DNA from 3 places in the Niabella sp. ZPM-14 genome. Region 3 is predicted to be linked to each of the others. Evidence: riboswitches for the same ligand, from Rfam matches in the RefSeq annotation. Region 3 holds a riboswitch; each other region holds the start of a gene.
The links. Region 3 has a riboswitch for cobalamin ahead of ACU37H_RS08530 (TonB-dependent receptor plug domain-containing protein). Riboswitches for the same ligand answer to the same signal wherever they lie in the genome.
Positions count from the first base shown of each region.

Region 1: it holds a riboswitch for cobalamin, as region 3 does, so the genes downstream of both, metE (5-methyltetrahydropteroyltriglutamate--homocysteine S-methyltransferase) here and ACU37H_RS08530 (TonB-dependent receptor plug domain-containing protein) in region 3, are expected to answer to the same signal.
Region 2: it holds a riboswitch for cobalamin, as region 3 does, so the genes downstream of both, ACU37H_RS10875 (TonB-dependent receptor plug domain-containing protein) here and ACU37H_RS08530 (TonB-dependent receptor plug domain-containing protein) in region 3, are expected to answer to the same signal.

Region 1 is NZ_CM181148.1:951,882-962,652, reverse strand. Features, by position in the region: gene ACU37H_RS04025 (cytochrome d ubiquinol oxidase subunit II) at 1-157, opposite strand, end outside; gene ACU37H_RS04020 (hypothetical protein) at 172-675, opposite strand; gene ACU37H_RS04015 (cation:proton antiporter) at 777-2,036, opposite strand; gene hpt (hypoxanthine phosphoribosyltransferase) at 2,126-2,662, opposite strand; gene ACU37H_RS04005 (glucosaminidase domain-containing protein) at 2,679-3,653, opposite strand; gene ACU37H_RS04000 (O-methyltransferase) at 3,719-4,351, opposite strand; gene ACU37H_RS03995 (sodium:solute symporter) at 4,462-5,937, opposite strand; gene ACU37H_RS03990 (LOG family protein) at 6,027-6,584, shown strand; cobalamin riboswitch at 6,729-6,919, shown strand; gene metE (5-methyltetrahydropteroyltriglutamate--homocysteine S-methyltransferase) at 7,088-9,409, shown strand; gene ACU37H_RS03980 (PIG-L family deacetylase) at 9,506-10,771, shown strand, end outside.
Region 2 is NZ_CM181148.1:2,572,801-2,583,571, forward strand. Features, by position in the region: gene ACU37H_RS10855 (S46 family peptidase) at 1-1,570, shown strand, start outside; gene ACU37H_RS10860 (NUDIX hydrolase) at 1,628-2,341, opposite strand; gene dnaN (DNA polymerase III subunit beta) at 3,093-4,208, shown strand; gene ACU37H_RS10870 (TPM domain-containing protein) at 4,235-4,831, shown strand; cobalamin riboswitch at 5,262-5,464, shown strand; gene ACU37H_RS10875 (TonB-dependent receptor plug domain-containing protein) at 5,568-7,580, shown strand; gene ACU37H_RS10880 (YncE family protein) at 7,599-8,756, shown strand; gene ACU37H_RS10885 (PKD domain-containing protein) at 8,770-9,879, shown strand; gene ACU37H_RS10890 (DUF5074 domain-containing protein) at 9,911-10,771, shown strand, end outside.
Region 3 is NZ_CM181148.1:1,997,555-2,008,325, reverse strand. Features, by position in the region: gene porN (type IX secretion system ring subunit PorN/GldN) at 1-760, opposite strand, end outside; gene porM (type IX secretion system motor protein PorM/GldM) at 905-2,416, opposite strand; gene ACU37H_RS08555 (GldL-related protein) at 2,477-3,106, opposite strand; gene porK (T9SS ring complex lipoprotein PorK/GldK) at 3,140-4,357, opposite strand; gene ACU37H_RS08545 (trans-sulfuration enzyme family protein) at 4,589-5,752, opposite strand; gene ACU37H_RS08540 (APC family permease) at 5,838-7,166, opposite strand; gene ACU37H_RS08535 (sulfite exporter TauE/SafE family protein) at 7,308-8,105, shown strand; cobalamin riboswitch at 8,195-8,399, shown strand; gene ACU37H_RS08530 (TonB-dependent receptor plug domain-containing protein) at 8,486-10,363, shown strand; gene ACU37H_RS08525 (MarC family protein) at 10,484-10,771, shown strand, end outside.

The DNA.
Region 1 (10,771 bases), 1.0 Mb from region 3:
CCAGGGCAGATTGCCACCAGCTTTTGAAGAATGAGAACTGCTTGTAGAAAAAGCTGATCCCGATCTTTCCGATAAAAGATACGCCTGCTGTCAGGTTGCCCGAGAGTATGGAAATAAAAATCAGTATGAATAATAATAAAGGGTAGTTGCGTTTCATACCGCAATTTACAATTATTGGGCTTGCAACGAATCTCTCTCGTTGATCGTGTAGATATAGCTTACACTATCTTTTTGCGGATGCTCTGTTTTAGTCCAGTTCAACCGGTTTTTGAAAAAGCTGATACTATCCGCTTCGCATGCCTTTTGTCGTTCTTCATTTGAGAAGTCACAGGCATAGTCGCGCTTCACTTTCCCATTAATAGACAACCACAGCGCATTAGGGGGAGCTACCTGTGACGTCCGCGGTACTGTAGTGCCTTTATAGTCTTTTGAAAGGGAATGGTAGGAAATGATGGCGCCCGGATTTAGCACCTGCGCAGGCGACATAAAAAATGTATCTCTGTCTTCAAATTTGACACGGTACCCGTGTTGTATTGAAACGGGTATTGTCAAATCATTTTTTAAATAAGTTCCGTAACGGGTTCGGCGTTCGCCGTTGCCGGCATCTTTACTGCAGGAAATTAGTGTATACGCGCAGAGAGCGATGGTTACAAACAGCGGAAATGAATGTTTCATTCTTTTGCGAGGTTTATTAGCTATAACGGCTAGCTCTCACCAAACGCAACAAGGAATCGCTGAGAACCTGCAAAAAAATATTGTTGCCAGGTAGGACTGTTTTATTTTGATAATGGTTCCGCCGATTCTTTCATCACTCTTTTCGCCACTTTGCCGATGCTTAGGCCTTGCACCATGATACTGAAGACTACCACCAGGTACGTTACCACGAGCAACATGTCTTTCGTCTCGGAAGCAGGCAAAGAAAGCACCAGCGCCAGAGACAGCCCGCCGCGCAGGCCGCCCCACCAGATGATCTTCGCTGCCTTTTTATCCATGTTCAAAAACTTTCCCAGCAGCTTCTGTGGAAGATATACAACGATCAGCCGGCTCAATAGTACAATCACAATGGTAATTGCTCCCAGTATCAGGTATTCTTTTTTAAACTCCACCAGCAGAATAACAAAAGCGATCAGGATAAATAATACCGCATTGAGAACCACATCTACCAGCTCCCAGAATTTATGAACATATTCCTGCGTGGTGTCGCTCATGGCGATTTGTTGCCTGAAGTTACCAACCATCAGGCCCATTACCACCATGGCCAGGGCGCCGGAGATGTGTACATAATTAAATAAGGAATATCCCGCCATAACGAACGCCAGCGTTAGCAGCACTTCTGTTTCATAATGATCGATCGTCTTCAACAAAGCATGCAGGATATATCCGAATACCAGTCCGACCAGGATGCCGCCGACTGCTTCCTGCAGAAACAGCAGTCCAAAGGACGGGAAGTCAAACGTGGTACTGCCGGACCTGACGAGTTGTAACAATGCGATAAAAAGGACCACGCCGACACCATCATTGAACAGGCTTTCGCCGACAATAGTGATCTCTGTTTTTTTAGGAACATTCGCCTTCGCCAGGATACCCAGTACCGCAATGGGGTCCGTCGGAGAAATCAAGGCCCCAAAAAGAAGACAATACATAAAGTTGATTGAAATGCCCAGCAATTGTGCGGTGTAGAAAAAGAGTACGGCAATGATAACGGTCGAGGCGAGAACGCCAAATAAGGCAAAGACCGAGATGGGCCGGATCTGCTTCTTCAGCTTGTTCCAGTCCGTATGCAACGCGCCTGCAAACAGCAGGAAACCCAGCAATACATCGATAATGATGTTTTCAATATGTGCTTGTTCGATCAGGTCGTGAAACCGGTCGCTGGGCAACTTCAGCCAGAATTGTGAGGTCAGAACACCGATCGATAACACGGTCGATAATAAAAACAGGCCGATCACAAACGGCAGTTTGATCCATCGTTGATTGATATAAGCAAAGATCGCCGAAAGGCAAATCAGGATGATCAGGTACGTGTAAACAGTCATTGGTTATAGTTTAACTTGCAAATTAGCATAAGCAGCTGGAATTTTTTCTGAGCTGCAACATTATCCCGGACCCGTCCCCAACAAGGCCGTTAATCCGCCAGCTGGTAGATCTCTTTGTAATTGCGACCGAGGCCATCATAGTCAAGGCCATAACCGATTACAAATTTATTCGGGATCACAAAACCTGTATAATCGATAGGGACAGGATATTGCGTCATCTCTGCCTTGTGCAGCAACGTAACGATCTTTAAGGATGCCGGTTGCTGATGTTCCAATTGTGGCAGAAAATGATGCAGCGTCTTCCCCGTGTCGATGATGTCTTCGAGCAATACCACATGTTTGCCATGCAGGTCCGTATCCAGCCCGATCGCGGTGGTTACGCTTCCGGTAGAATTGAGCCCTTTATAAGAGGCCAGTTTGATAAAGCTGATTTCGCTGTTGATGGTAAGATGCTTGAAAATGTCGGCGGCAAACATAAATGATCCGTTAAGGATAGCGATAAATACCACATTTTTGCCGGCAAAGTCACGGTTGATATAAGAAGCCAGCTCTTTGATCCGTTGCTGCAACTGTGCTTCGCTCAGGTAGGTAGTAAATTCTTTATCGTGGACCTTAATGGTGTTCATAAAAAACGGCGTTATATTAATTGATCACCAGGGAATGGTTGCCTTCTCGCAATTTCAATTTGGTGCCGATCGCCGGCGAATCAAACCTGGTCAGCCCATTGTATTGCAACAAAGATTCCAGCCGGATGCCTTCTGCCTGCGCAATATCATAAATGCTTTCTCCTGCTTGTACTTCATGAAAAGCTTTGTCGGAAACCGTTCTCTTCAATTGAAGAAACACCAGCATGCCTTTGTTGATAATATCAGCAGTGATACCAAAATCATTCATATCATATAACCGGGCAAGCGGAATACCATATTGTTCAGCTATTCCACTAAGCGCTGTGCCTGCTTTGGCGTAGATCACTTTTGTGTTATTGATCAGGAAATCAGATTCAGGGTAGATCACTTCTGGCGCTTTTTCCTCAGCGGCCGCGGCCATGAGGCCATCTCTTTTGGAAAAATAATTTTTAACGTCTTCATTAAATGCCAGTTGGCCCAGGCCCATCAAAGTGTATGCTCCTAATTCGTATTTTTCAATGAAGTTGATCAGCAGTTGCGGGTATCTTGGATTCGTAGCATAACCGGCCTTTTTCAGACCATATGCCCATCCCCGGTAATCGGTGGGATCCAGGAGAAACAGATCCGCATAGCGCGAGCGGTTCTTCAGGAAATCAGAATGATCGCGGTAGGACTGATCGGCATTTTCGTATTTCATAAAACGTTCCTGCGGGCGATCATCATCATGAAGCACATAAGGACCTGCATAACCTGCTTTACACTTAATACCGAAGTGATTGTTCGATTTCAGCACCAGCGGACTTTGCCCGGCCATGGTTTCATGGATGCCCTGCGCCAGTTTGATGGCCGCCGGTACACCCGTTCGCTGCATCTCCTCTACAGCGATACCGCAGTAGGTCTTGATATAATTTTTAATGATCTCATTGTTTTGGGCCCGTCCTGAAATTGATGCGAACACCCATGCAAAGACTACAATAAGCTTCTTAATCATGTTGCGTACTGATAAATGTTATTAAATCCTGTCTGGTCGCAGTTTAACCGGTCATTTATGGGAGGCTATATTTTCCTGATGAGGTAGAGCCCGTCCCGGATGGTTAACGCTACTTTTTCTATATCCGTTCTTTCGTTGATAAATTCATTGAACTGCCTGATGGCTTTGGCGCTTTTACCCTTAGGATTTTCCTGCAAGGCTTCGCCATGAAAAAAAATATTATCTGCTAAGATAAAACCATTTTTCTTAAGATGAGGAAAAGCCAGCTCAAAATAAGGGATGTAGCCCGGCTTATCTGCGTCAATAAAAACCAGGTCCCAGGGTTCCTGTAATTGGGGTATGATTTCCAGCGCATTGCCGGTATGAAGTTGTATCTGATCGCGGAATTCGGACCGGTCAAAGAAGCCGCGGGCAATATCTGCTGTCGCTGTTCTGAATTCAATCGTGTGGAGCCGGCCTGTTCGTGTCAGGCCCTGCGCCAGGCATAGTGCGCTGTAGCCGGTGAAGGTGCCGATTTCCAGGATCCGCTCGGGACGGATCATGCAACTGATCATTTTCAACAACTGACCCTGCACATGACCGCTGAGCATATGCGGCTCTGCGTGATGCTCATTCGTGAAAGTGTTGATCTCCGCCAGCAACGCATCTTCTGCTGTGGTATGGCGGTCGGCAAATTGCGACAGAAGTTCGTAGTCCATAATCTTTGAGTTGACAGTTGTTAGTTGACAGATGACAGATGGCAGTTAATAGTTGACAGATGACAGTTGGCCACCCACCTCTGTCAACCGCCATCTAACAACCGTCATCTTTAATGTACACTATCTTGTTCCAGCTGGCTTGCGTCGACCTTTTTAGAGATCATAAAGAGCCCGATAAATGTCAGGAATGCGTTGACAATGATCAGTTCCAGTCCGATCTGGAAATCACCGAAAAGGAAGGACTGGCTGGCATCGATTAAAAAGCACAGGATAGGAGCGATGAAGCAAACCAGCGGCACCAGCTTATCCTGTGGCCTTCTTTTCACAAAAATACCAAAGGCAAACAAACCCAGCAGCGGACCATAAGTATACCCGGCCAGTTTCAGGATGATGCCGATCATACTATTGTTATTGATCACATGAAACATCAGTACCAGTAATAAAAAGAGGAAAGCCACTGTCAGGTGTATCTTTTGACGGAAGCGTTTTTTTTGCTGCTCCGTTATATCGTTACGCCGGTTGATCCCGGCAATATCAATACAAAAGGAAGAAGTGAGCGCCGTCATAGCGCCGTCTGCGCTGGGGAACAACGCCGAAATCAGCGCGATGATAAAGGTCACCGCAATGAAAGGAGGCATATGCTGAACGGCCACGGTGGGGAACAATGCGTCGCCTTTCGCAGCAATGTTTTCCTGCGCTGCAAATAAATGCAGCAGTCCGCCGAGGTATAAAAACAGCCCGGTCACGACCACCATAATAAAGGCCAGGGACACCATATTCTTTTGCGAGTCCTTGAGGCGGCTTACTGAAATGCTTTTCTGCATCATTTCCTGGTCGATCCCCGTCATGCTCAATGAGATGAAAGCGCCTGCAAGTATTTGTTTGACGAAATACGATTTGGAATTAACATCCGTACCAAATATCCGCGACAGGCCGGCGCTGCGCATGGCATCCAGGCTTTCCGTGATATTCATATCCATGTGTTGCAACAGGTAAATGGTACAGATGATCAGGCCGAGCAGCATACCCGATGTTTGCAAAGTATCGGTCCAGACGATGGTTTTTACACCGCCCTCAAATGTGTATAGTATGATCATGACCAGTATGATCAGGGTCGATATCCAGAACGGAATGCCAAAGCTATCAAGGATCGTGGCCTGCAGGATATTTACCACCAGGTACAGCCGGGCAGTAGCGCCCAACAGCCGGCTGATGATAAAGAACCAGGCGCCGGTTTTATAAGAAAGCATGCCCATTCTCGTCTTCAGGTAGCCATAGATGGACGTCAGCTGAAGCCGGTAATAGAGGGGGAGCAAGACAAAGGCTATGATCAGGTATCCGATCATATAACCCAGGGTGATCTGCATATAGCCAAAAGCATCGGCGCCCACAGCGCCCGGCACACTCACAAACGTAACGCCGCTCAACGAGGTGCCGATCATCCCGAAAGCCACCAACATCCAGTTACTGCTCCGGTTGCCGATGAAAAATGATTCATTATTACTATTCTTACTGGTTTTCCACGCAACTACAAGCAATAAAACAAAATAAGCAATGACAATAGAAAATAGGAACCCTGCGGACATATTAAATTTTTATGAATGAACTGGTTTCGGTAAACTAATTTTTGAAGATAGGGAAAAATGCTGCTCTTTTGTAAAGAAAATTTACAGTCATGGTAATAAAATCGCTGGCAGTGTTTTGTGGTTCGAAAGAGGGGCGTGATGAGGTCTTTTCCCGTCAGGCCACGGCTTTAGGCGCGTGGATGGCATCTAAAGGGATCCGGCTGGTGTATGGCGGTGGAAATGTAGGACTGATGGGCGACGTGGCCAATGCGGTGATGCACAACGGTGGTAGTGTTACCGGCGTGATCCCTGAGATACTGGATGCCCGCGAGCGATCTCACAAAACGATCACCGAACTATTGGTGGTCGGCGATATGCATATCCGCAAACGGAAAATGTATGAGCTGTGCGATGCGGCCGTTATTTTACCGGGCGGCTACGGTACGCTGGACGAACTGTTCGAAATGATCACCTGGAACAACCTGTCCATACACGACAAACCCATATATATTATTAACCTCAACGGGTTTTACGATCACTTGCTGGCCCATATCGAAACCATGTTGCACAACGGCTTTTTGTATGAAAATCCATTACATAAATTAACCGTCGTATCCAACGTTGAAGCGCTTGTGCAGCTGCCTGAATTTGTTATAAAGAATACATAAGGCTTTTCTTTCATATTGAGTTCCCTGTATACATTGCCGTAAAAAAGCGTCACCCTCTAAAAATGGCATGCAGCCGTGATAAAGGATTAAAAGCTTACTGCCCTTTTTATCATTACCTTTGCGCCCCAAGTTCTTTACTTTATTTCTTTATCAGACGGAAAAGGTTTTACTTAACGTAGATTAATAGGGAATTGTGTGTAAATCACAAGCTGTCCCGCAACTGTAAATAACGAATAGTTTTCACCCGTTGTTGTCCACTGCCCCAATGCCTTCGGGGTGGGAAGGACGGTGAAAATGTTATAAGCCAGGAGACCTGCCTTTACTGTATTGACAATGCTTTCGTGGAATGAAGCAGACCGTCAGTGATGCATTTTTATTTCGGGGAGTAGTGTGCCCTGCCGGAATAGCTATGTACATACCTTACATTCTCTTTATCCATTCAAGTATTTGCTGAAGTTGAGCCAAAGAGCTTTTAACTGATTTTATCATCTTAAAAGCAAAAAATGCGTACACACAACTTAGGCTATCCGCGGATTGGTAGCCGGCGTGAACTCAAGAAAGCCTGCGAACAATACTGGGCAGGCACAATCCCCGTGCAACAACTATTGGAAGCAGGAAAGATGATCCGCCATCAAAACTGGCAGTTGCAACAGGAAGCCGGTGTCGATCTGATTCCCTGCAATGATTTTTCTTTTTATGACCAGGTGCTGGATACCTCCCTTATGGTAGGCGCTATTCCTGAAAGGTATCATGAGCTAATGAAAGCAAAACAATTGCCCGACATTGACCTGCTTTTTGCAATGGCAAGAGGATATCAGCAGGATGGGCACGATGTAACCGCAATGGAAATGACCAAATGGTTTGATACCAATTATCATTACCTGGTTCCTGAATTTACCGCCAACCAGTCATTCAGTTTGTACAACACAAAAGTGGTACATGAGTTTTTGGAAGCAAAGAAAAGTGGCATCAACGCAAAGCCTGTTCTGCTGGGGCCTGTATCTTATTTGATGTTAGGCAAAGAAAAAGAAGAGGGGTTTCACCGGCTCGAATTGATCCGGAAGTTATTGCCCGTTTACCTGGAGCTTATCAGTAAGCTGGATGATGTCGATGCCCACTATATTCAATTTGACGAACCTTGTCTTTCATTAAACCTAAGCGAGTCCGAGCGAAAAGTTTTTGAAAAAACTTACCGGGACATTAAGAGCCGTTTTCCCCATTTGCATATTATTCTGGCAAGTTATTTTGGATGTTATGGAGAAAACCTTCAAACTGTTGTAAACCTTCCGGTTCAAACCATTCATCTCGACCTGGTTCGCTGCCCTGAACAGTTAGATGATGTTTTGACTACCGGTTTGATAAACGCCAGAACTCATCTTTCATTAGGTGTTGTGGATGGCAGGAATATTTGGAAAAATGATTTCCAGCAATCCCTCTCGCTGATCAATAAAGCAGTAGAAAAAATAGGCTCACACAGAATCTGGATAGCGCCGTCCTGCTCTTTGTTACATGTGCCCTGTGATCTCGATTTGGAGACAGACGACACAACACTTACTCCCGAAATCAAGAACTGGCTTGCATTTGCTAAGCAAAAGGTAGCAGAAGTAGTAACCCTGAAACAATTAGCGAACCATGAAAATGAAGCTACAGCAAATGTAAAACTGGCGGAGAATACCAGCGCGAACGAAAGCCGGAAAACGTCTGCGTTAATTCATAACAAGCAGGTTGCGGATCGCGTAGCCGCTATTACTGAAAAAGACGATCAGCGCAGGAGCAAGTTTTCAGTACGAAAAGAGAAACAGCGGTCAGCATTAGGGTTGCCTTTATTTCCTACCACCACTATTGGTTCTTTTCCTCAGACAGCTGAAGTGAGAAGCTGGAGAGCCAAATTAAAAAAGGGCATCATAACCCAGCAACAATACGATCATTTAATTGCCAGGGAGACCACAGAAGCCATACGCTGGCAGGAAGAAACGGGGATTGACGTACTGGTGCATGGAGAGTTTGAACGCAATGATATGGTGGAATATTTTGGTGAACAGTTGAATGGCTTTGTGTTTTCAAAAAACGGATGGGTGCAAAGTTACGGCAGCCGCTGCGTAAAGCCGCCTATCATCTATGGCGATATAAGCCGCCCCGCACCGATGACATTGCGCTGGACAGCGTTTGCTCAATCGCTTACCCCAAAAAAGGTGAAAGGAATGCTTACCGGGCCGGTGACGATTTTGCAATGGAGCTTTGTCCGCAATGATCAGCCACGTAGCCAAACCTGCACGCAAATCGCTTTAGCGATAAGAGATGAGGCAGTGGATCTGGAAGAAGCGGGAATTAAGATCATCCAAATTGACGAACCCGCTATCCGGGAAGGTTTGCCGCTGCGTAAAGAAAACTGGCAGGAATACTTACAATGGGCCGTGAAAGCTTTTCGGATTTCTGCAAGCGGCGTGAAAGATGATACGCAGATCCACACGCATATGTGTTATTCAGAATTCAATGATATCATTCAACATATTGCGGACATGGATGCCGATGTTATCACTATTGAATGCAGCCGCTCCCAAATGGAATTGCTGGACGCTTTTGCCGATTTTAAATATCCAAATGAGATAGGACCTGGTGTGTATGATATTCATTCTCCCAGAACGCCGTCTAAGGCTGAAATGGTAGCATTGATGGAAAAAGCAAAGGCGGTAATACCGGCGGAGCAGCTTTGGGTGAATCCGGACTGCGGGTTGAAAACGAGGCATTGGGAAGAGACGAAAAAAGCGCTGATTGAAATGGTAGGTGCTGCAAAAGAACTAAGGCAGCTGGTATATCAGTCTTAAAGATCTGTTTCGCACAACGAGAACCAGTCATGATGCAAGGACCTTTTCTTTGTTCCGTTGTGCGAAACTTCTTCGCTTTTCTGTTATTTTCGTAAGATGAAGATGCGATTTTTGACTTTTATTTTTCTGCTTTTTCATGCAGCGTTATCTGCACAACCTACAAGCGCTTCCCAGATCTTGCAAAATATCCAAAAGCTTAAAGTGTTAGGGTCTGTATTATATATTGCAGCCCACCCGGATGATGAAAATACAAGATTGATTGCTTATCTGGCCAATGATAAGCTGTACAAAACCGGCTATCTGTCCCTGACCCGCGGAGACGGGGGGCAGAACCTGATCGGGGACGAACAAGGCATTGAGCTGGGGCTGATCAGAACGCAGGAATTACTGGCCGCACGCCGGATCGACGGCGGCGAACAGTTTTTTACCCGGGCTTATGACTTTGGTTTTTCAAAGAATCCGGAAGAGACTTTTACCAAATGGGATAGAGAAAAAGTGCTGGCAGATGTGGTTTGGGTGATCCGGAATTTCCAACCCGACGTTATTATCACCCGTTTTCCGGTAACCGGCGAAGGTGGCCACGGACATCATACGGCCAGCGCGATCCTTGCTAACGAAGCTTTCAAAGCCGCGGCTGATCCCGGCCGGTTCAAAGAACAACTGCAATACGTGCAACCCTGGCAGGCCAAAAGAATTCTTTGGAACACCTTCAATTTCGGAGGAAACAATACCACCGACCCATCCCAGTTTCATGTCAACGTCGGCGGATTTAATACCTTATTGGGCAAGAGCTACGGCGAGATAGCGGCTGAAAGCCGCAGCCAGCATAAGTCCCAGGGCTTTGGGTCCGCAGCCACGCGTGGCGATAGTTATGAATATTTCAAAACAACGGGCGGCGATGCTCCCCGAAGCCAGTTACTGGACGGCGTTGATATTACCTGGAGCCGGATAGGCAAGAACGGACCGGCAATTTTAAACCTGGTCAAAGATATTGAGCAGCAGTTTGATCCGGCGGCGCCGCAAGCCTCTGTGAAGGCATTGGTTGCTTTGTATCAGAAGCTGGATCAAAGCGGCGATGCTTCATGGATCAGCAAAAAGAAAAAAGAAGTGCAGGACCTGGTGGCGCAGTGCAGCGGCTTATATATTGATGCGTATACGGATCAGCCTTTTGCGGTTCAGACGGGTGACGTGCCGGTCAATATCGTTGTCAACAACCGGCTGGGCGTTCCGGCTGCTCTAAAACAGTTGTCGCTTGCGGGAGCCAATACCGATGTCAATAAAACACTGGAAAAAAATATAAATCTCACCTGGAACGAAAAGATCCGGGTGCCTCTGACCAAGGAAGTTACGCAGCCGTATTGG
Region 2 (10,771 bases), 580 kb from region 3:
GGTGGGAGCACCGCCTTCGGCTATCGGCAACTTCGGAAAAGATACCGATAACTGGATGTGGCCCAGGCATACCGGCGACTTCAGCATGTTCAGGATATATGCAGGCAAAGACAACAAACCTGCTGCCTATTCTCCGGATAATGTGCCTTACCAACCCAAGAAGTCCTTATCTATTTCCATGAGCGGCATGGAAGAGGGCGACTTTACGATGGTCTTTGGATTCCCGGGGCGTACTACGGAATACCTCCCCAGCGAAGCGGTAGATCAGATCATGAAAGTGAACGACCCTGCCAAGATCCTGATCCGGGACAAAGCCCTGAAGGTGATTGATAAATATATGCGCGAAGACGAAGCCATTAAAATACAATATGCCTCAAAATATGCGGGTATTAGCAACGCCTGGAAAAAATGGCAGGGCGAAGTATTGGGGTTGACCAATACCAACGCGGTGCAAAAGAAACTGAAATATGAAGCGGATTTCGTGAAAAAGCTGAATACCCTTCCTGGTTTGAAAAAGCAGTATGGTACCGTGTTACAGGAATTAAATGACGCCTATAAACGATTGAAGCCGTTGGCATTGGCGCGTGATTATTATCTGGAAACCACCAGTAAAATAGAACTATTCACCATCGTCCAACGGATACGTGCATTGAACAGCAAAAGGGAAAAAGCCAATTATTCAGAAGCGCTCACCAAAGAAATTGAGTGGATGAGTGAATTTCTGAAAGAGCACAGCACCCGCGTGGACCAGGATGTCTTTGCCGCCATGATGCAGTTGTATATCGAAAACCAGCCACCAGCCTATGTTTCAGACTATGCCAAACAACAAAAGAAACCATTTGGCAATTACAAAGCATGGGCAACCGATCTGTATGGTAAAACTATTTTTGCAGACAAAGAGCGGATCATTGCCTTATTAAAGACAGGTCCATCTGTTCTATTTGATGCGTTAAAAACCGATCCGGCGGCCAGGCTGGTGCTTTCTATCTCCGACTTGTTTGACAACCAGGTGGCCCCCGGTTTGAACGGGCAGCAAACGGCGATCAATCAATTGCAAAGAGATTACATGAAGGCTCAAATGGAGGTGTTCAGCGAAAAGACTTTTTATCCGGATGCCAACAGCACACTGCGGGTGGCTTTCGGCAATGTCAATGGATATACATCTCCTCTCGGGAAAAAATATGAATTCTATACTTACCTTGACGGAGTGATGGCAAAATACAAGCCGGGGGACTACGAATTTGATGTTCCGGAAAAACTGCGCGAGCTGTATAAGAAAAAAGATTTTGGCCGTTATGCCGTCAATGGAAAGGTGCCGGTTTGTTTCATCGCCTCCAACCACACCACCGGTGGAAACAGCGGCAGTCCTGCGTTAGACGCATATGGCAACCTGGTAGGTCTCAATTTTGACCGGGTGTGGGAAGGTACCATGAGCGATGTGAATTATGATCCATCAATCTGCAGGAATATTATGGTAGATATCCGGTATGTCTTGTTTATTGTTGATAAATACGCCGGCGCTACACACCTGATCGATGAGATGAACCTGGTGTATCCGAAGAAAAAGTAGTGAGCGGAAGACAAACTTTCGGATTGATACGGGCGCGCACCGATCAGTTAAACCGGATCAAAGCAAGTTATTGGGATTAGGAATCAGCTTCAGGATTTTGTGTAGATTATCCTCGTAGTGTTTTTTGTCCAGCTTATAATAATAGGCGCCCTTCTTTGAGTTGCTTTTGTCTTTTTCCTTTTGTTTGATCAGTAGTTTTGTTGATAACATCTTGCGGCTAAAATTCCCTTTATCCAGCGTGGTATTGAATACATCTTCAAAAAGGCTTTGCAATAACGGCAAGGTGAATTTTTCCGGCAACAGCTCAAAAAGGATCGTGTGCGACGCAGCTTTATATTGAAGTTTCTTCTGTGCCAGCAGTACCATTTCGTTGTGATCAAAAATAAGAGGAGGAAATTCTTTTATCGGAAACCACTGCGCTTCAAAATCCGTGTTGATGGACTCCTGGTATTTATTAATATCGATAAGTGCAAAATAAGCGATCGAGATCGTTCGTTGTACCGGGTCGCGCTCGGGGGATGAGAAAGTGTGAAACTGTTCCAGGTAGATGCCTTCCAGACCGGTGAGTGTTTTCAGGATCCGGTTAGCCGCCGCATCCGCGCATTCTTCTTCGTTGACGAATCCGCCCATGAGGCTCCATTTACCCTTTTCCGGTTCCAGTCCCCGCTTTACCAGCAGTATTTTCAGTCGGGTACCGTCAAACCCAAAAACGATGCAGTCAACAGCGACAGTGAACTTCGTAATGCGCTGGTATCTTTTTTCCCTGGTCAAAATGTAGATCTAATATATTTAATAAAGTGGTTTCGGACTTATTATAGTAACCATGCAGCGCGCGAGAGGCTCAAGATCATGTACTGCTATTGTTACCGGATAGATAAGCTTTTTTGCTGAAACAGGCCGGTCATTGCCGTCTCAGGTAAAATAAATTATATATTTATTTTTCTTAAAGTTAACGAGTTCTGCTGTTATAACCAAGGTTTCAATAAGAAAAAGAAAGCTCATCGACGCAAGACCGACCAAAAATACAAAACAAATGATTTATTGTCAGCTCAACAATTAAAACCCTGTGCTGTACCAAAACCGCGAAGGGTCGGACCCAACCGGACCGGCCAATATTAGGGAATGTGCAGGATATTTGCTGCTTTGACTTTTTGAAATTTGGCTTTTGCAGCTATTTAAAGCAGTTTATGCTTGATTCGGGGTGAAATGAGCGGGGCATTTAATCGTTCGAATTAACATTTTTCCATCACCCTCAGCGCGCTTTTGGTATTTAAGCTTTCCTGTTTCGGTTTCCATTTTGATCTGGCCGCCCTGCTTATCCACGCTCCCATCCATCGGATTACTATAAATAAATTATATTGCACAAAATCTTTTTTATAGTAGCTTCGCTGCACCTGTAAACAGGCTGGTGGAAACTAAACTTTACTCGGTTGAAACGCCCCATTGACTGTATATCACGGAGTGGGCATACAAATAATAAAGGCGTTACATCGTACCAACTTAAAAAACAAAAGATAAAGGGATGAAATTTATAGCATCATCAAACGCTTTGCTTAAACAACTGCAAAATCTTTCGGGTGTGATCAATGCCAATACAGTGTTACCTATATTGGAAGACTTTCTATTTGAGATTGAAGCCAACAAGCTTACCATCGTTGCGACCGACCTGGAAACAGTGATGAGAACAGAAATGGAAATCGAAGCGAAAGACAATGGCCGCGTTTGTATACCCGGTAAGATCCTCATCGACTCCCTTAAAAATATTCCTGATCAGCCGTTGACATTTAATATCGATAAAAACTTCGGCGTTGAGATCACCAGCGATAGCGGAAAGTATAAAGTGATGGGCGAAAATCCCGACAATTTTCCGAAAGAGCCGGCTGCCGATGATACCACTTCTTTCACCATGACCTCTTCGGCATTGGTGACGGCCATCAACAAAACCTTGTTTGCTACCAGCACCGATGACCTGCGTCCGGCCATGACCGGCGTGTTCTTCGAGTTGGATAAAAACGGCATCCAATTCGTGGCAACAGATGCGCACCGTTTGGTTCGTTATAAAAGAAAAGATGCAGAAGCTACCGGTGGCGACAATTTTATTGTTCCCCGCAAGCCACTCAACTTATTAAAATCAGCACTGCCTGACAACGAAGATGAGATCACGCTGAATTATAACAGCAATCACTTTTTCGTGACACATGGCACCACCCGTCTCAGCTGTCGCCTGATCGATGCGCGGTTCCCGGATTATAAAGTGGTGATCCCATCGGAAAATCCGTACAGGCTTACCGTAAACAGGCAGGAGTTTCTGGGTGCATTACGCCGTGTAAGCGTATTTAGTAATAAGAGCACTTACCAGGTGGCACTAGACATCAGCGGTAGCGAACTGCAACTGGCGGCCCAGGATGTTGATTTCAGCTTCGAAGGTAACGAGCGCATGAAATGTCAGTACAATGGAGAAGATCTGCAAATCGCCTTCAACGCCAAGTTCCTCATCGAGATGCTGAACAGCACGCACAGTGAGGAGGTATATCTCGAACTGAGCACGCCCACCAAAGCAGGCCTTATTAAACCGGTAGACCAGGATGAAAATGAAGAGTTGCTGATGCTGGTAATGCCGCTTATGCTGAACCAATAATCGTTATTTACCCAACAAAAGTTGTTATGGCATCTTCGTTGCGTCGCAGTACGTTCATCGTCCCGATTCTGTCTGTATTGCTGGGTGCTGCCCTGTTACCATCCTGCGGAAGTTCCGGGAAGTCAACCGGAGCGCCAGCTCCATCCGTCCCGGCTAAGCAAGAGGCGAAAGTCGTGTTCCCATCTCAAACGACAGCCACACCCGCCGATATAAATTATGTGTACGACTACGAAGCGTTGTTCACGCCGGCGCAGGAAAAAAAGCTGGATTCATTGCTCCGCAATTTTGAAAAGAGCAACCTGATCCCTATTAAAATAACCACGGTTAAAGACCCGTCTATAACCGCTGACCGCTTCCAGGAGGCCAACAAAGCTGCATTAGCAGAATGGGCAGCTGTACACGGCAAAAGCGATAAATGCATTTCCATCAGCATCAGCAAAAACCTAAGCCGCGTGTCAGTTGATTATGGTGCTTTTGTCGCCCGGCTGTTGAGCGAAGCCGAAACATCCGGCATTATTGAAACACAGTTCCGCCCCGCATTTCAGAAAAATCGTTATTTCGATGGCACTTTAGACGGCGTTACATCGATCATGAATACGATCCGGAAAAACATTAAATTTTAAGAAGACAGGCACGAGCCATCCCTCGTTATTTTTGTTGCGTTCATTGAACGCTGTTACATCCCCAAAAGCCTGCGTCGGTAATCCAATATGTTATTGTTTCTTTCCAACAATAACAGGAAGAGTTAGAAGGCACTGAAGCACGGCCATATTGATTACAGATAACAACGAACCTACGGTTCTCCCCCATTCAGCGGATTGCTCTGGGCGCGGATGCTTAAACGCATTCCAATGTCCACACATTATTGGAGATCTCCTTTGCGCGAAAAATTTTTATTCCGCGAGGCGTAGTTATTCTTTAGCATGATTAAAGCCTGGTTAAAAGAAGGGTTATTCAGCAATACAACACCGCATCAATCCGCCTGAATGCGCGTCATCTCTGTGTTGTGGCATTCTTTTCTCTATTTAATCGTCTCCATTTCTTCACGAACACTTACCTTTGCGCCGCATTGGTTCAACACGTCCTTCCCGGACGCGGTTGATTAAAAGGGAATCAGGTGCAAATCCTGAACAGACCCGCTACTGTAAGTTCTGATCAATGCTTTGACACATCTTAGCCACTGTCCGCCCCCGCGGATGGGAAGGCCGCTCAAAGTGAGAACAAGTCAGGAGACCTGCCAAAGCAGCTATCTTTTAAGCTTTCGTGGACTGAAGCTTGAATGCAAAAAATGCTTTTAGTAGCAAACTATTTGTTTTCAATTGTTCGCAAAGCTGTTTGATTCTTTTAATCAAATAGTTAATGCAGTATGGTGTAGCGCGCCTTTGGCGGTGCGGGATTTTGTTGTCGTTATTATGTTGTGCAGGCAAGACGCTTGCGCAATCGGCCGACTCTTTGTGGGTAAAGGAACTGGAGCGGGTGGAGGTGAACAGTAGTAGAAAGAGGTTCATGTCTGCATCCGTCACGCCCGTGCAATCCTTATCCGGCACGGCTTTGCAGCGGCTCAATGCTTTTTCTGTTGCTGATGCAATCCGTTATTTCTCCGGCGTACAGTTAAAGGATTACGGCGGTATCGGTGGTTTAAAAACCATCAACGTGCGCAGCATGGGCACGCAACATGTCGGCGTATTCCTGGATGGTATCCCTGTGGGAAACGCACAAAACGGAACGGTGGATCTTGGTAAATATTCTTTGGATAATATCGAAGCCATCGAACTGTACAATGGCCAACGTCCGGAACTACTCCAACCCGCAAAGGCCCTGTTTGCCTCCACCGGTTTATATCTTCAGACGGCCCGGCCCGGCCTCGATGCGGCCCACTCTAAAAAGATTCGTGCTACCTTTAAAACCGGGTCTTTCGGATTGGCCAACCCATCTCTATTATGGCAGCAAAGGTTTAAACAAGATCTTGCTTTGTCAGCAAATGTGGAAGTCGTAACAGCGCATGGTAAATATAAGTTTCGCAAACACGAAGCTTTGTTTGACACGACGGCGATCCGTCAGAATGCAGATATAACGGCCCTTAGAGCAGAGGCCACCCTATTCAAAACTTTTCGTCAATCTGGAGAAGCTTTTATCAAAGCCTATTACTATCAATCCGACAGGGGGCTGCCAGGCGCCGTTGTCGAAAACAGGTTTTACAATCCGCAGCGATTGGGTGACCGCAATTGGTTTTTACATGGGTCCTATAAAACAATCGTTTCCGAAAAATACCAGCAGCTCTTTCATATCAAATACACGAGCGACGAGACCCGGTATGCCGATCCTGATTATATCACAACGACCGGGCCGCTAAACAATGTCTATCAGCAACGGGAATTATATGCATCACTGGCACAGCAATACCAACCCTATCCCTGGTGGCAAACCGCCCTGTCTGCAGATATCTCCTACCATACGCTGGAAGCAAACCTCTACCGTTTTGCTTATCCACGGCGGTACTCTTACCTCGGTTCTTTCAATAATCATTTCAAGTGGAAGCGCATGTGGGTACAGGCAGCATTGTTGTATGGCTATTTTGATGATAGGGTTAAATATTTTGAAGGGGCCTCCGACCGGAGCGTGCTGTCTCCAACATTTGCCGCTTCCTGGCAACCGCCAGGCACGAAAGATGTGACCATCCGTGGTTTTTATAAGGAAAGCCTGCGCATGCCCACCTTCAACGATCTCTATTACACGCTTGTCGGAAATACTTTTTTACAACCTGAATATACGAGGCAATACAATATCGGCTGCACGTGGATGAAGGACATAAAATTTGTTGTCGATCATATTTCGCTGCAGGCCGATGCTTACTATAATGAAGTAACCAACAAGATCGTTGCCGTTCCCTCGGCCAACCTCTTTCGCTGGATGATGTTAAACCTCGGGCGTGTTCATATTAAAGGACTCGAAGCCAATCTTTCTTTTACAAAGAGGCTCGGCGCGGGCCTGGTCTGGAACAATGGCCTTAACTACACCTGTCAAAAGGCGCTGAATAAAACACGCGGCCAATCTTCTTACAACCAACAGATTCCTTATATGCCCGAGCATAGCGGCACGATGCACGGATCGATGTTGTGGAAAACGGTGACACTGAATTACAGCTTCATTTATACAGGTGCACGATATGCCCTGCCGGAAAACACATCGGGCAACTATTTACAACCCTGGTATACAACCGACCTAGGCTGTGTATACGAACATAGTAAAACGCCGCGTGGCTGGAAAGCCGGCCTTGAGATCAATAATCTGTTCAATCAGTATTATGATGTGGTGCTCAACTTCCCGATGCCCGGCAGGAACTATCGCCTATCCTTCACCCTATATCTCTGAAACAAAAATGATCTTATCATGAAACAAAACCCTATAACTACCGCCACCGCTTTTTTTATTGTTTGTATATGCGTAATTAGTTCCTGCCGGAAAGAGACTTCCTTCAACGAAGGAACAGCCACGCCCCTTCCGCCGCAAGCGGACTCCGCCATCGCAGGCTTTTATCTTTTGAATGAAGGCAACTGGAATACCAATATGGCTGCGCTCGATTACTATGATTATGCCAGCGGCGTCTACAAAAGAAATATCTATACTCAGTCAAACCCTGATGCAACGCTGGGTCTGGGCGATGTGGGCAATGATATCGGAGCGTACGGAGCAAAATTATATGCCGTCATTAACGCGTCTGACAAAATCGAAGTCATGGACCTGGCAACGGCAAAACGCATCCGGACCATTACCCTCAAGAATTGCCGCTATATCACATTTGCAAACGGGAAAGCCTACGTCAGTGCCTATAATGGCGATATCGCGCTGGGATCTAATGCACCTAACGGGATCGTGGCTGAAGTAGACACTGCAAGCCTTGAGATAAGCCGCACGGTAGAAGTCGGCAGACAACCGGAGGAGATGGCTGTTGTGGCGAACACGCTGTATGTCGCCAACTCCGGCGGCTACAGTCCACCCGATTATGAAAGAACGGTATCTGCCATCGATCTGTCTTCTTTTAAAAAAATAAAAGATATCGATGTTGCCATCAATCTGCATCGCTTAAAAGCAGATAAAGACGGAGATTTATATGTCACTTCGCGCGGAGATTATTATGATATTCCATCCCGGCTCCTCGTATTAGATACAAAGACGGCTTCGATAAAGAAGACTTTTGATATCGCTGCTTCAAACCTGAGCCTGGCGGGCGATTCGGCGTATGTGATCGGTTCTTCTTTCAGTTATAAAACAGGAAAGTGGGAAAACACTTTTCACCTGATCAATACCCAAACAGAGACTTTGCTGAATGCCAGCTTTATCAGGGACGGCTCTGAAACAGCGATCGATAAACCCTACGGAATCACAGCAGACCCTGTAAGCCGCAACATTTATATCACGGACGCAAAGGACTATGTATCCTCTGGTGTATTGTACGGATACAATGCCAGCGGGCAAAAGCTGTTCAGCGTTAGCTCCGGGAATATTCCTGCCCACTTTGCTTTTGTATATAAAACGATCACTCCATAAAACCATCATCATCATGAAATCAAACAACCACTATGTATTATTAGCATTTGCCGGATGGCTGCTCCTGTTATATTCCTGTAAAAAGGAATCCATGGTAGCGCCGGTCGTCCGCTTCTCTGTTGAAGCGCCAACACTGTATGCTTCTGTAGGCGAAGTAGTAAAAATTGAAGCAGCTGTCAATGCTGGTCGGGAAGTACAACAGGTCTGGAAAATAAACGAACAAACAGTCGCCACGGGAAGCCTGTTTGAACATGCTTTTGACACGACTGCAACCTATACCCTGTCTTACACAGCCACCAACAGTGCTGGGTCTGTAAAGCGATCCTACACCGTAGAGGTAGCAGCACCTGTAAGGACCGGCGGTACTTCTGCTTATGTAGATACACTGTTTGAATATGTGCCCGCTCCCGGCCAGTTTATCAACAAAGCACCGGGCAACCTGGAAAGCGCTAAAAGCCTTATGGGTAAAACAGGCATGGTCAGCCTCGGCGCGTGGGGTGGTTACGTAGTTTATGGCTTTGACCACAGTGTGCCCGACAAAGAAGGTGCAGACATCGATATCGCCGGCAACGCGCTACCGGAATGGAGCGAGCCGGGCATTGTATACGTAATGGCGGACGATAATGGCAATGGACAGCCCGATGATACCTGGTATGAACTTGCCGGCAGCGAGTCCGGTAAGACTGGTGTTTACCTGCGGGATTATGAAGTGACCTATTTCCGGCCCGCTACGGAAGATGCCAACGTGGAATGGCGCGACAACAAAGGCAATACGGGCTTCGTGAAGAAAAACAGCTTTCACCGGCAGGCTTATTATCCCGGATGGATTACAGGCGACAGCTATACGCTGAAAGGCTCCTGGCTCAAAGGGCAACTTAATACCAGCAATCCCGGCTACATCACCAACCTGCCTTACGAGTGGGGCTATGCGGATAATCGCTCGGCAGCCAATGGCGGCAATGCCTTCGACATCGCCCATGCGGTCAATGCCAAAGGAGATCCGGCACATTTGAAAACCATTGATTTCATTAAGGTACAAACCGCTATGATGGGTGATGGAGGCTGGCTTGGCGAAGTGTCCACAGAAATTACCGGCATCAGGGATCTGCATTTCAATCAATAAGGAAGCATCAATAAAAATCAAATAAAAAAATATGTACAACAAACAATTATCAAAGCTGCTTGTCTTGATCGTAGCGATCACTTTCTTTTCCTGCTCTAAAAACAGCGAGGTTATACCGGAGCCGGTCGATCCCGAAAATCCAGCCGCGCCTTACGACAACGGATTTTTTATTATCACAGAAGGATCTTACGCCCAAACAGCCGGCACGATTCAATTTTATCATTACGGTGCGGATACCGTAGCAACCAAGGTATACGAGAAAGAGAATCCGGGTAAAACGCTTGCCAATACTACAAAGACCAGCACGCTTCAATTTGCCACATTGTTCGAAGAGAAATTATATCTCACCAGCAAGATGAATGGGCCCATCGTCAAGCTGGATGCGCATACTTTAAAAGAAGAGGCACGCTACAACCAGGAATCCAGTCATTGGAGGAGCCTCATCGGCGTGCGCCCGGGCGAAGGACTGGTAAGCACGGGTGACGGTGTATATGCCATCAACCTAAACACACTGCAGGTACAAAATAAATTGCTTTCCATTTCTTCTGTGAACACCGGTGACATGCTGAAGGCGGGAGCATACGTGTATATCCTGCAATCCAACGGAGCGAAGATTATCGCGGAGAACAATTATGCGCTCGTCAAAAGCTTTAGCGATATCAACCGTGGGTTTGTGACAACGCCCAATGGTAAAGTGTGGGCTGCTACGGGAAGCAGATTGATTGCGATCGATAAGAATTTAGATACGGCCGGCGTCGCGCTGCCTGCTACGATCGGTTCTTTCGGCCTTGATGCACCCACCCGCCTCACCGCATCAACGAAGGAGAACGCGGTGTTTTATCATGCAGGCAATCGTATCTATAAATATGTAGACGGTAACCCTGCATCATTA
Region 3 (10,771 bases):
TGGTCACCGGTGCGATACCCAGGATCCTTACATAGGTTTTTCCGTCGCGTTTGTTAAACAACCATTCTTCCTTCAACCGGAACTTGTAGATGGAGTCGGGAGATACTGCGCGGCTTCTCACCTGGTAGCCGGCAATGTTTCCTTCCATATCATAGCGCGCCGATGTATCCATGCCGCCACCAAAACCCTGCAAGGCTTCTTCGAAGCTGATAGGTGTGGTGAACCGGTCATCAATGTTACTGAAGGCCTGCACACTGTCTTCTTTAATCGCTTTGAGCATGATGTTGATCAGTCGTTTGTTATCTTCTCCTTCAATTGCTTTGTTGTAGAAATACCGCGCGTTCTGATCGGTGCGGGCATCAATAGTGCGCCATACTCTTACACGGTACAAGGCATCAGCAGAATACAGCGGCGTGTAGGGAAGAGGTGTTGCTGTGCTGTCAGTATTATCGTCTGCTAAAATATTGTCTTTTCTTAACGAGCGGCGACTGGTGCCATACAAGCCGCCCTCTCCATCGTCTTCAATGACTTCGAGGGGTAAGTTCGCTTCAGGCATGCCGCTGTTATAATCGCCGCCTTCGCCGCCCTGAGCGGGAACCGTGTCGCCCTGGTTGGTTCTTCCCGTGTTGCTTTCGGGAGGCGTGTTCGTTCTTTTGGACGGAGCAGGGGTGTCATATGCACTGCGCGGTGCGCGCTGAGCCATCACCCCGCTACTGAGCAGCAATGAAAAAAGTAGCGTACAGTAAAAAAGAAACTTCATTCGTTTATATTTTTTATAGCGATTCTTTGGTCAGCGGGTGGCTAATCCATCAAAATCAACCGTTTAACATTTTTATTTTGTTCAAGCAGTACTTTCAAATATGCCTTGTAATGCCTCAAATATTAAACCAAAACTATATATTAATTAGTAAAGGTTAAATGCTATCGGCGGCAAGGTGCGCATACCACCCGGCCCTGCTGCTTTGATCTCATCAATTGTAATCGTCGCGCCTGGTCTGGCCCTTTCGATCAGCGAACGTACAGAATTGAACGAGTTACCGCTTACGGATTTGTGCATGAATTCAGGATATCCCGCACCGGTAAAGGTCATGGTGTAGCTTGACACCGTGAACTTCACGCCTTCAAATACAAAGTTTTCCAGTTCGGCACGAACACCGGCCTGCGCTTTAAAGGAGTTCACACTCATGCGGCCTCCTTTGCTGTTGCCCACCATCGCGGTTGGCGCGGGAACGGATTTGACACGGAAATCAAAAGTGGTATTTTGTTTTCCGTCGTTCACCGTAATTTTCGCGATCCCGGGCGTGGTCACTTTCGCAACGTACCGTCCTTTGCTTCCGGAAATAGATCCCTGGCTGATGGAAACGCGGAGGTTGCTGGCGTTGGTGCCACTGCCCCCACCCACAGATACCGGGTTTTCAAGCCCGATGTATAATACTTTTACAGCGTCCGCGCTCACCGTCAGGCCTGTAGGAGAGGCCACCACGTATGTAATATCTTTTGTAAGTGTCGCGGTAGTGCCGTCGGGTTTCACGAAGGAGATATTCACCTTGCGTGTGTAGGTCCCGGGGCCACCTGCCGTTGTTTTATATTCCGCCAGTCCGTTTGCATTCAAAGGAACCGGTGTTCCGTCGATCGTAACGGTAGGCTTTGCATTTTTGCTGAACGCTCCCACACCGGCGGTAATGGTGAATTCGCTGCCCGGAAGCAGGAATTGCGCATTGGCGGTGGCCAGCGCCTGAAATTCGTCGTACACTACTTGTACTTCCCCGATCTGGTTGTGGCAATATTCTACCACCTGTGCTTCAGCATTTTTAATATCACTTTGAAACTTCGAAAGAAGGGTAATCGCCGCGATCGCAGGCGTTCTTCTGAAATAAGCGGCTTCCCAGGTGTTGTTACTTTTGTTTTGCACTTCAGGCATGCTCAGATCGAGCGGCAGGCTGTTCTGGAACTGGCTGTTGATCTTCGCATCAATGCCCAGCAAACTTTTTTTATAATCGGTCAGTTTATTGAATAAGGTGGCTCCCGCTGTTCCATCTACCAGGATCTTGGTGGCGGCGTTCGTATTCTTTTCGTTGAAATGTCCGCCGTTAGCGCCACCGGCTTCGTTTTGTATCTGTGTTTTAATGTTGTCGATATATTGCACCATTTCATCAGACAACTGCTTTGCCCTGTCTGCCTTTGGTTTCCAGATGGCGGCCAGGTCTCTGGTTTTGGGATCGTTGATCTTTTGTTCCAGTGAAGCAAAGATGGTCTGCGTTTTTTTATCGATCGTGGCGTTGGCATTAGAAAAGCTTTTATCCATAGTTCTGAAAGCATTCAATACCTCGCTTGATATATTCAGTGCCAGCAATGCTGTCAGCACCAAATACATCACATTGATCATCTTCTGACGGGGCTCTTTAGGTAAAGCCATTTGGAATGTAGGATTTTAAATGTCGAATTAAATGTCGATCTAAACGGATAGGAAGGCTGATTACCCACCTTTCATTTGCATGGCCGAGATTATGCTGCTGTACATCTGGTTGAGTTTGGCCAGGTTCTGCGCCAGCTCAGCCATCTCTCTCTGTGTCGCCTTCGCATCTTCGGCGCTGTTGATCAACGCGTGAGAGGTTTCTGCCAGCTTGTTATAGTAGGTATTCACGCGATGAATGGATAAAGTGGCTTCTTTTACCTGCTTAGCATATTCTTCAGTTTCCACCACGCTGTTAGAGGCGCTGCTGATCCGGTTGATATTGGTCTCAAGGGTTTTAAATCCTTCACTTAATTTATTCAGCGATTCAGGAGTAATGTCTGCCGCCTGCAACATTTCATCCATGGATGCAAGCGCGCTGCCGGTCCGGGAGGTCCTGGCAACCGCAGGCGTTTCGACAACCGCTACGGTTGTAGCATCGTCCAAGGCTTCGGGTTTAAAGGCATACATCAATGCGTAGATCAGGAACACCAGGGCTTCTGTATACATCCCGAATTTAAGCCAGGTGTCAGGGTCGCCGACGGGCGCGGTATTGGTCAGTTTAAATAAAGCACCCAATAAGACAGGTACTGCACCTAACGAGAAGAAGATGTTCAGATAGCGCTGAATGTTCGAGTTTTTTTCTGCCTGCATATAGGTCTTTTTTGATTTTTTGAGGTTTGATAATTATTCCGGTAGGTTGACCACCACGCGAAAACCAATATAGGAATGGGTGGCGTCCATGTCTTCATACGACCGGTTGGCCGTAGTGATCAGGGAAGGCGCATCCTTCCAGCTACCGCCTCTCAATACTTTGCGTCGTTGAAATTTGGATTGGGATTGAGAGGTTCCGAATTGTATATCAGGGTTGAACCGGTTTTGAAAGTTTTCACCTCCTTCGTAATAAGAAGTGATCATCCATTCGGAAACGTTGTCGCTCATATTATATAATCCGGCTTCGCCTTTTTTGCGCTGGTTGACATATACAGGAAAGATCCTGCCTTGCGCATTCATATCGGGGATGCCGTCTGCATCAGCGTCGGTGTTGACCGGTTGGTCGGGGTTGTTGGCTTTATTCAGGCTGGCCGCATAAGCCCATTCGGCCTCGGTAGGGAGGCGACACTTACCGCCCCGCGCCAGGTTATTTTTATTCTGATAGGAATTGATCTTCTGTTTGGTCATCCAATCACAAAAAGCATTGGCCTGGTTCCAGCTGACGCCAACAACAGGATAATTCTGGTATTTGGGGCTGGCAAAATAACCCACGGCCATCTGCTCATTATTGGAATAGCCGAAATCTCTCATCCAGCACAACGTGTCGGGATAGATGGGCACCGCATATTTATAAATGAACTCGCTGGGTGCCCGGTTGCGGTTCTCTCGTTTCGCCGCTTCCTGGTAGTTGAAACCTTGAAGTAAATAAACCAGTTTCTGCGGGTCGATGGTCCTTTTGTTATTGATCGTTTTAGAAGGATCGAGCAACATGTCGCCAAGACCATTCATGATCGCGGGGTCTGAGTAATTGATCTTAGAAGCCCGGTCCCAGTTGACGGCCGTGTCGCCCGCAACGATCGTTACATATTCTCCACCCAGCAACCGTGCGGCTATCGAATCACGCACCCAGTATACAAACTCCTTGTATTGCGCATTGGTGATCTCTGTCTGCGACATATAAAATCCGCTGATCAGTACAGGTTTGGATTGTTCTCTTTTCAGAACAGAAGAAGTATCTGACTGATCCCCCATAACAAAGGTACCGGTGGGAATTTCAATAACTGATAAAGGCAGTGTGGAAGAGATAGCGGACTTTTTACCTACTAATTTTTTGAGTCTTTGTCCTTTTTGAGCGTCGGCATTAAAGGTGGCCAGGAGTACAATAAATACAACAGCAATGATTTTATTCATATTAATGAACCGTGTTTATTAGATGAGGTTTAAAATCAGCCAAAACTAATTTTCGAGCAAAAGACATACCAAAGTGTCTTTCTTGCACAAAGATAAGTGCCCCATCAGCTTGGAAGGAACCCCTGCTGCCTATAATATCGGTTCAAGGACGAAAGCATTATTTGAGAGGACGAATCAACTATAAAGCATTGATTATCCATTCATACAATACGCCGCTGCTTTCTGCAGACGCTAGTCAAACTGGCTTAAAGCCTGAGCCAGATCCGCTTGTAAATAGTCAGCATCTTCCAGTCCGAAATAAAGACGGATATGCCGGTGATGCTCCTGGTCTTCCTGGTAGGCATGCTCGGGGATGAAGGCACAACGGGGGATCACCAGGCTTTCATGGCCGCCCCAGCTGACCGCCATCAAAAAATGTTTGAGGCTTTCACAAAACCGGATAATGCCTTTGCGCGTGGGATCTTTGATCGTGATCGTCACCAAACCCAGCGCTGCCTTCATTTGCTTTTTGGCCAGCTCGTGCTGATCGAAGGAAGGATGAAAAGGGAAAATGATGGTTTCGATCTGTTCATGCTGATCTAAAAAGTGAACCAGTTGCGCGGTGGTCTGGCGGATGCGTTCGAGTCGCATGGGCAGCGTTCTCAGTCCGCGCAGGAGCAGCCAGCCATTGAAAGGTTGCAGGCCGCTTCCGATGGTCATGAATTCCGTGTCAAATATTTTTTTCATCATCGCCTTGCTGCCGCAGAGCACCCCGCCGAGGGTATCGCTGTGCCCGCCAATATATTTTGTTGCCGTTTGCATGGCAATATCAATCCCCATCGAAATCACATTCTGGTAAATCGGCGTGCAGTAAGTATTATCAATAAAGGTTACGATTCCTTTCTGCCTGGCAAAATCAGCGATTTCCTGCAAAGGTTGCAATTCATAGGTCCAGCTATTGGGGGATTCGAGATAATATAAAGTCGTATTGTCTTTTGTCGCGGCGGTCCAGTCTTCAATGGTTTTACCATCAACGTAGGTCACGCTCACGTTGAACCTCGGAAGGATGGCATCAAACATTTTTTTGGCAGAGCTGTAGGGGTTCTTCACAGAAACGATATGATCACCCGCTTTTAGCTGGGTAAATATTCCTGCAAAGATCGCTGCTGCGCCACTGTTGAAAAGGAGGCAATCCTCAGCGCCATCCAAAGCGGCAAGTTTTTCTCTCAGGATGTCCGTCGTCGGATTGATGCCCCGGCTATAAATATATTCATTACGCTCGTCTTCAAACGCATGACTGAATTGCTCTACGCTGTCAAAAGAAAAATTGCTGGTTTGCCAGATGGGAGGTGATACGGCATTAAAATACCGGTTGCGGTCTTCGCCTAATTCAGTGATAATCGATGATAGGTCCATATTGGTATTGTTGAATATAGTTGAATGTTGTGGAATATTGTTTGGACTGGAGGCCCTGCAAGTCAATTGGCATCCCCATCAATTACTATCCTTTTCTTTTACGGATAAACAAAAAATAGATCCCCGTAAAGAATGCCAATACAGCCAATCCTATTAGACCGGCGTAATGGTTTTTATCATAATCCATTAAGATGCTGATTGCCAAAAAAAGATACGCTGCGATAAAAATGAGCGGTAACAGGGGATACAGCTTCATACGAAAAACGCCCGGCCCGCTAAGATGCGTCGTTCTTTTCCTGATGACGAATATGCTGGCTGCAGAAAGTGCCATACCAAAGCAATCCAGGAAAATAGAAAAGCTCAGGATCCGGTCAAACTCTTCAGCCCAAAACACCACCAATGCCGCGATGCCTGAAAAGCCGCTTAATGACGTGATAAGCACCCCTTGCTGATTGCGTTTGGCAAAGGCGGCAGGTAATACTTTATCAATGCTCATCGCATACATCACGCGGGGGTTGCTCAGCAGTGATCCGTTGATATAACCCAACACACCTAAGAACAATAACACCGACAAGACCGCTTCGGCTTTCGCTCCCAACACTTTTGAAGCCATGATGGCGGCGATATTCTTACTCGTCTTCAGCTCTTCAAAGCCGATGACGCGCACGTAAGCATAATTGACCAGCAGGTATAGGGCAACGATGATGAAGATGCCGGCAAAAATACTTCGGGGTATGGTACGCGCCGGGTTTTTCACTTCTTCTCCAAAATTGATGGTTTGCTGATAACCACCAAAGGTGAAACTGACGGCCACCAGGCCGATGCCAAATGCCTTTACATGATCCATAAACGGCGTGTCGGCGGCATCGGATACAGCAGCGCTCGCTGGTGCGGCTTCCGCAAAAAAGATGGAGCCGATCAGCAGCGCGACCAGTCCGATCTTGATCAGCATTAAAACGTTCTGTGTTTTGGAACTCATCTTCAATCCAAGCATGTTGACGCCATAAAAAATAACGATCGCCGTCAGCGCCAAGGCTACTTCTACTGTTTGCACATGGGTAGCCGAAGGAAAAAGGATGCCGGCAATGTATTCGCCGCCAACAATAGCCACCATAGCCAGGGAAGCGGCATTGCTCACGAGAATAATACAGTTAATGGCAAATGCCACTGAAGGATGATAAGTGAAAGAAAAAACTTTGTAATAGCCACCGGTCGCGGGCATGCGCGATCCGATCTCCGCATAGGTCAATGCACCGCAAAAAGCAACAATCCCTCCCGCGAGCCAGCAAAGAAAATAGGTGGTGATATCCGGAGTGGCCGCAGCCACGTTGACAGGTGCGCGAAAGATGCCCATGCCGATCACAAAGCTTACGGTGATCATGGTAAGATCAAACAGTCCGAGTTGTTTTTTCATTCAAGTTGGAAGATAAAGAAAAAGGTCTTTGCATTCCTCACGGGAAAGGGAACCGGCGACATTTTTATTTTCTCTCGAGCGGACCGTTGGGCGCGCTTTCGGATTTTATGAGATATTTGCACCGTTGCATCAATTCAGATTATGGAGATTGTTGGATACATGGCTGCTTTGCTCATTGGTTTATCTCTTGGACTTATCGGAGGAGGAGGCTCAATTTTGACCGTGCCCATTTTGGTGTATTTGTTTGGTGTCGCTCCGGTGTTGGCCACTTCTTATTCTCTTTTTATTGTCGGCGTTACCAGTCTCGTCGGCTCTTTTCATAGCCTCGTCCGGAAGCAGGTCGATTTTAAAACGGTAGTGGTATTTGGAATGATATCGGTCGTCACCGTGTTTTGTATCCGGCACTATGTGATACCACATCTGCCGCGCGAGCTGGTGATCCTGGGGACGGTGGTTCCGGTTTCATTTCTCACCATGATACTTTTCTCCGTCCTGATGATCGGTTCTTCCTTTTCCATGATCAAAGACAGTGCTCTCAAAGCAGCGGCTCAGCCTCTAAAACCTGCAGGACTGTTCAGGATTGCAGGTTATGGAGCGGGCGTGGGCCTGGTGACTGGCTTGCTGGGCGCCGGGGGCGGATTTTTGCTGATCCCTGCCCTGGTGATTTTATTGCGATTGCCTGTAAAGACCGCTATCGGGACTTCGCTCGTGATCATTACCATCAATAGTCTCATCGGTTTTGCAGACGACGTCACGCATCATCAAATGGACTGGAGCTTGCTGTTGAAAATAACTGCCATATCCGTCGCCGGGATCCTGCTCGGCGCTTTTGTTGGCCGCAACCTGGACGGCGCAACGTTAAAGCGGGGATTTGGCTGGTTTGTGTTGCTCATGGGTCTCTACATTATTTTTCATGAAGTGACCGGGCTGGTAAAATAAAAGCACGCCCCACGCGCGGTAATCATTGTCGAACCTCGCAGGTGTCAAAAACCTCTGAGGTCCAATCATTCAACATGGGCATATTTCACTACTTTTGCGGCGATTTTGGTTTCGCTGCCACCGGGCAGCGGATTAAAAGGGAAGTCCGGTGAAAGACCGGCGCTATCCCCGTAGCTGTAAAGGGCCTCTTCATGGAAGAGCAGCTTTGAGACGAGCCACTGCCTGCACTCCGCAGGCGGGAAGGCATCAAAGTAAACCCTGAGCCAGAAGACCTGCCAACATCAACTATTATTCAGGCTTTCGGGTGAAAAGTGTGAAGATGTAACCGCCGTGCGTTATATACTTCCCCGTTCTCCCTGCCATCACCAAAAACAGTCAAAGTGAAAAAATGTATTCTGGCCATGACCGCCTTAATGGCTTATGGCTTCGTTGAAGCGCAAAACACAACTGCTGATGAGCAATTAGAAAAAGTGACCGTAACGGCAACCCGGTTTCCCAAAGATGTCAGCGAAACAGGCAAGGTGGTAACCATCATTACCAGTGCACAACTCGAGAAGGCCGGCGGAAAAGACCTGGCGCAGTTGCTCAACGAACAGGCAGGCCTGATCATCAACGGGGCTAACACCAATCCAGGTAAGGATAAGAGCGTCTACCTGCGTGGCGCGTCCAATGCCTACACCGTCATCCTCGTCAACGGAGTACCGGTCAATGATCCTACCGGCGTGGGTGGTGCCTACGATCTGAGAATGTTTCCGGTGGATGCAATCGAAAGAATAGAAGTATTAAAAGGCGCCCAGAGCACGCTGTATGGAACAGACGCGCTGGCCGGTGTGATCAATATCATTACGAAAAAAGGCGCGGGCAAGCCGGCAAACCTGTATGGCGGACTAAGCTACGGGCGCTATAACACATTGAAGGCGCATGCAGGCCTCAGCGGAAGCGTTGACAAATCTTCTTACAATATATCTTTCATGCACGATGAAACGGGAGGCATTGCAGAAGCAAAAGATACGTTGGGAACACAGGACTTCCCGAGAAATGGCATGCTGAGAAACGCTGTCAGCTTGGATATCGATGGCGCAGTGACCGATCGGTTCCATGTGCAGCCCTTCTTCCGCTACGCTTATTTTAAAAGTAGTTTTGCCAACGATGCTTTTGTGGGCGGTCAAAACCGGTTTTTATCCGAATTGCTTTCAGCCGGAACGCAGGCGCGGTATCGCTTTGACAAAGCCAGTATAAACGGGATATTTTCTTTTGATGACGTGGAACGGCAGTATCCTGAAGGATTCGTCAAGTCTTATAAAGGTAATAAGAAAACTGCGGAGCTGTTCAGCAACATCGACTGGCATCCGCATTTCCAGACATTAGCAGGCATCAGGTATGATGACATCACAATGCAAAATCCTAATCCGGAAACTGCTGACACCAGCACGCAAATGATCAGCCCTTATCTTTCTCTTTTCCTCCGCAACTGGAAGGGGCTGAACATAGAAGCCGGAGCGCGTTGGAATCACCATTCCCGGTATGGCAACAACTTCACGTATTCTTTCAGCCCATCCTATTCCATCAACCGGCAGATCAAGCTCTTTATCAACTACGGAACGGCCTTCAGAGCGCCTGCCTTATCAGAGCTGTATGGTGCTTTTGGCGCCAACCCCGATCTTCAGCCGGAAACCTCCCGTACCCTGGACGGAGGAGTGCAATACACCACACTTGACGAAAAACTGGATATCCGGGTAGTCGGATTTGCGCGCAATACCAAAAATATCATCACCTATCAAAGCCAGGGATATGTTAATTACAATCGTCAAAAGGATCATGGCCTGGAAGTGGAATCTGCATGGCGTCTCACTGATGATATCCGGCTGAAGCTGTTTTATACCTTTACGGAAGGAAAAGTAACGACTGCTTCAGCGGCGGGCGATACCACCTATAACAATCTGTTCAAAAGGCCGAAACATATCTTCGGCGCCAACCTGGGCTACCAGGTCACCAACGCCTTATATGTAAGTACCAACTTCCAGCATTTTGGAAAAAGAAGCGACTTGTATTTTGAATCCGCGCCGCCGTACCGCCAGTTAAACGTGCCTCTTGAAGCCTACAGCCTGTGGGATCTGTACGCTGAATACCGTTTTCTCGGACAACGGGTGAGCACTTTCGCCCAGCTGACCAATTTGCTCGATGCTGATTATTACGAGGTCTATGGCTATGATGTGCTGGGGCGTTCTCTTACGGTAGGATTGAGGCTGAAGTTATAACGGACAGTGAGACCGGGGTTTGTGTCAAATCAGATTTCGAGTGTGTCGGCATCGCGTGAGCGAAAACAATGGTATATATTCGTAGCGGTATTTTGATTGTCGATAAACCAAACCGATACTATGGACTTCAGCTACAAAGGCATTCTGACCGTTGCATTTACCCTTTTTGCGATCATTGATATCATCGGGTCTGTACCCATCCTGATCTCTATAAAAAATAAGGCCGGAGGAATCAGGGAACTGAGAGTGACGCTTATTGCCGGCGCGTTGATGATCCTGTTTCTTTTTTTGGGTGATCCCATTTTGAACATACTCGGTTTGGATGTGAAATCCTTTGCCGTGGCGGGGTCTATAGTGATCTTCATTTTGGGTCTTGAAATGGTCCTGGGCGTTGAATTCTTCAAGTCG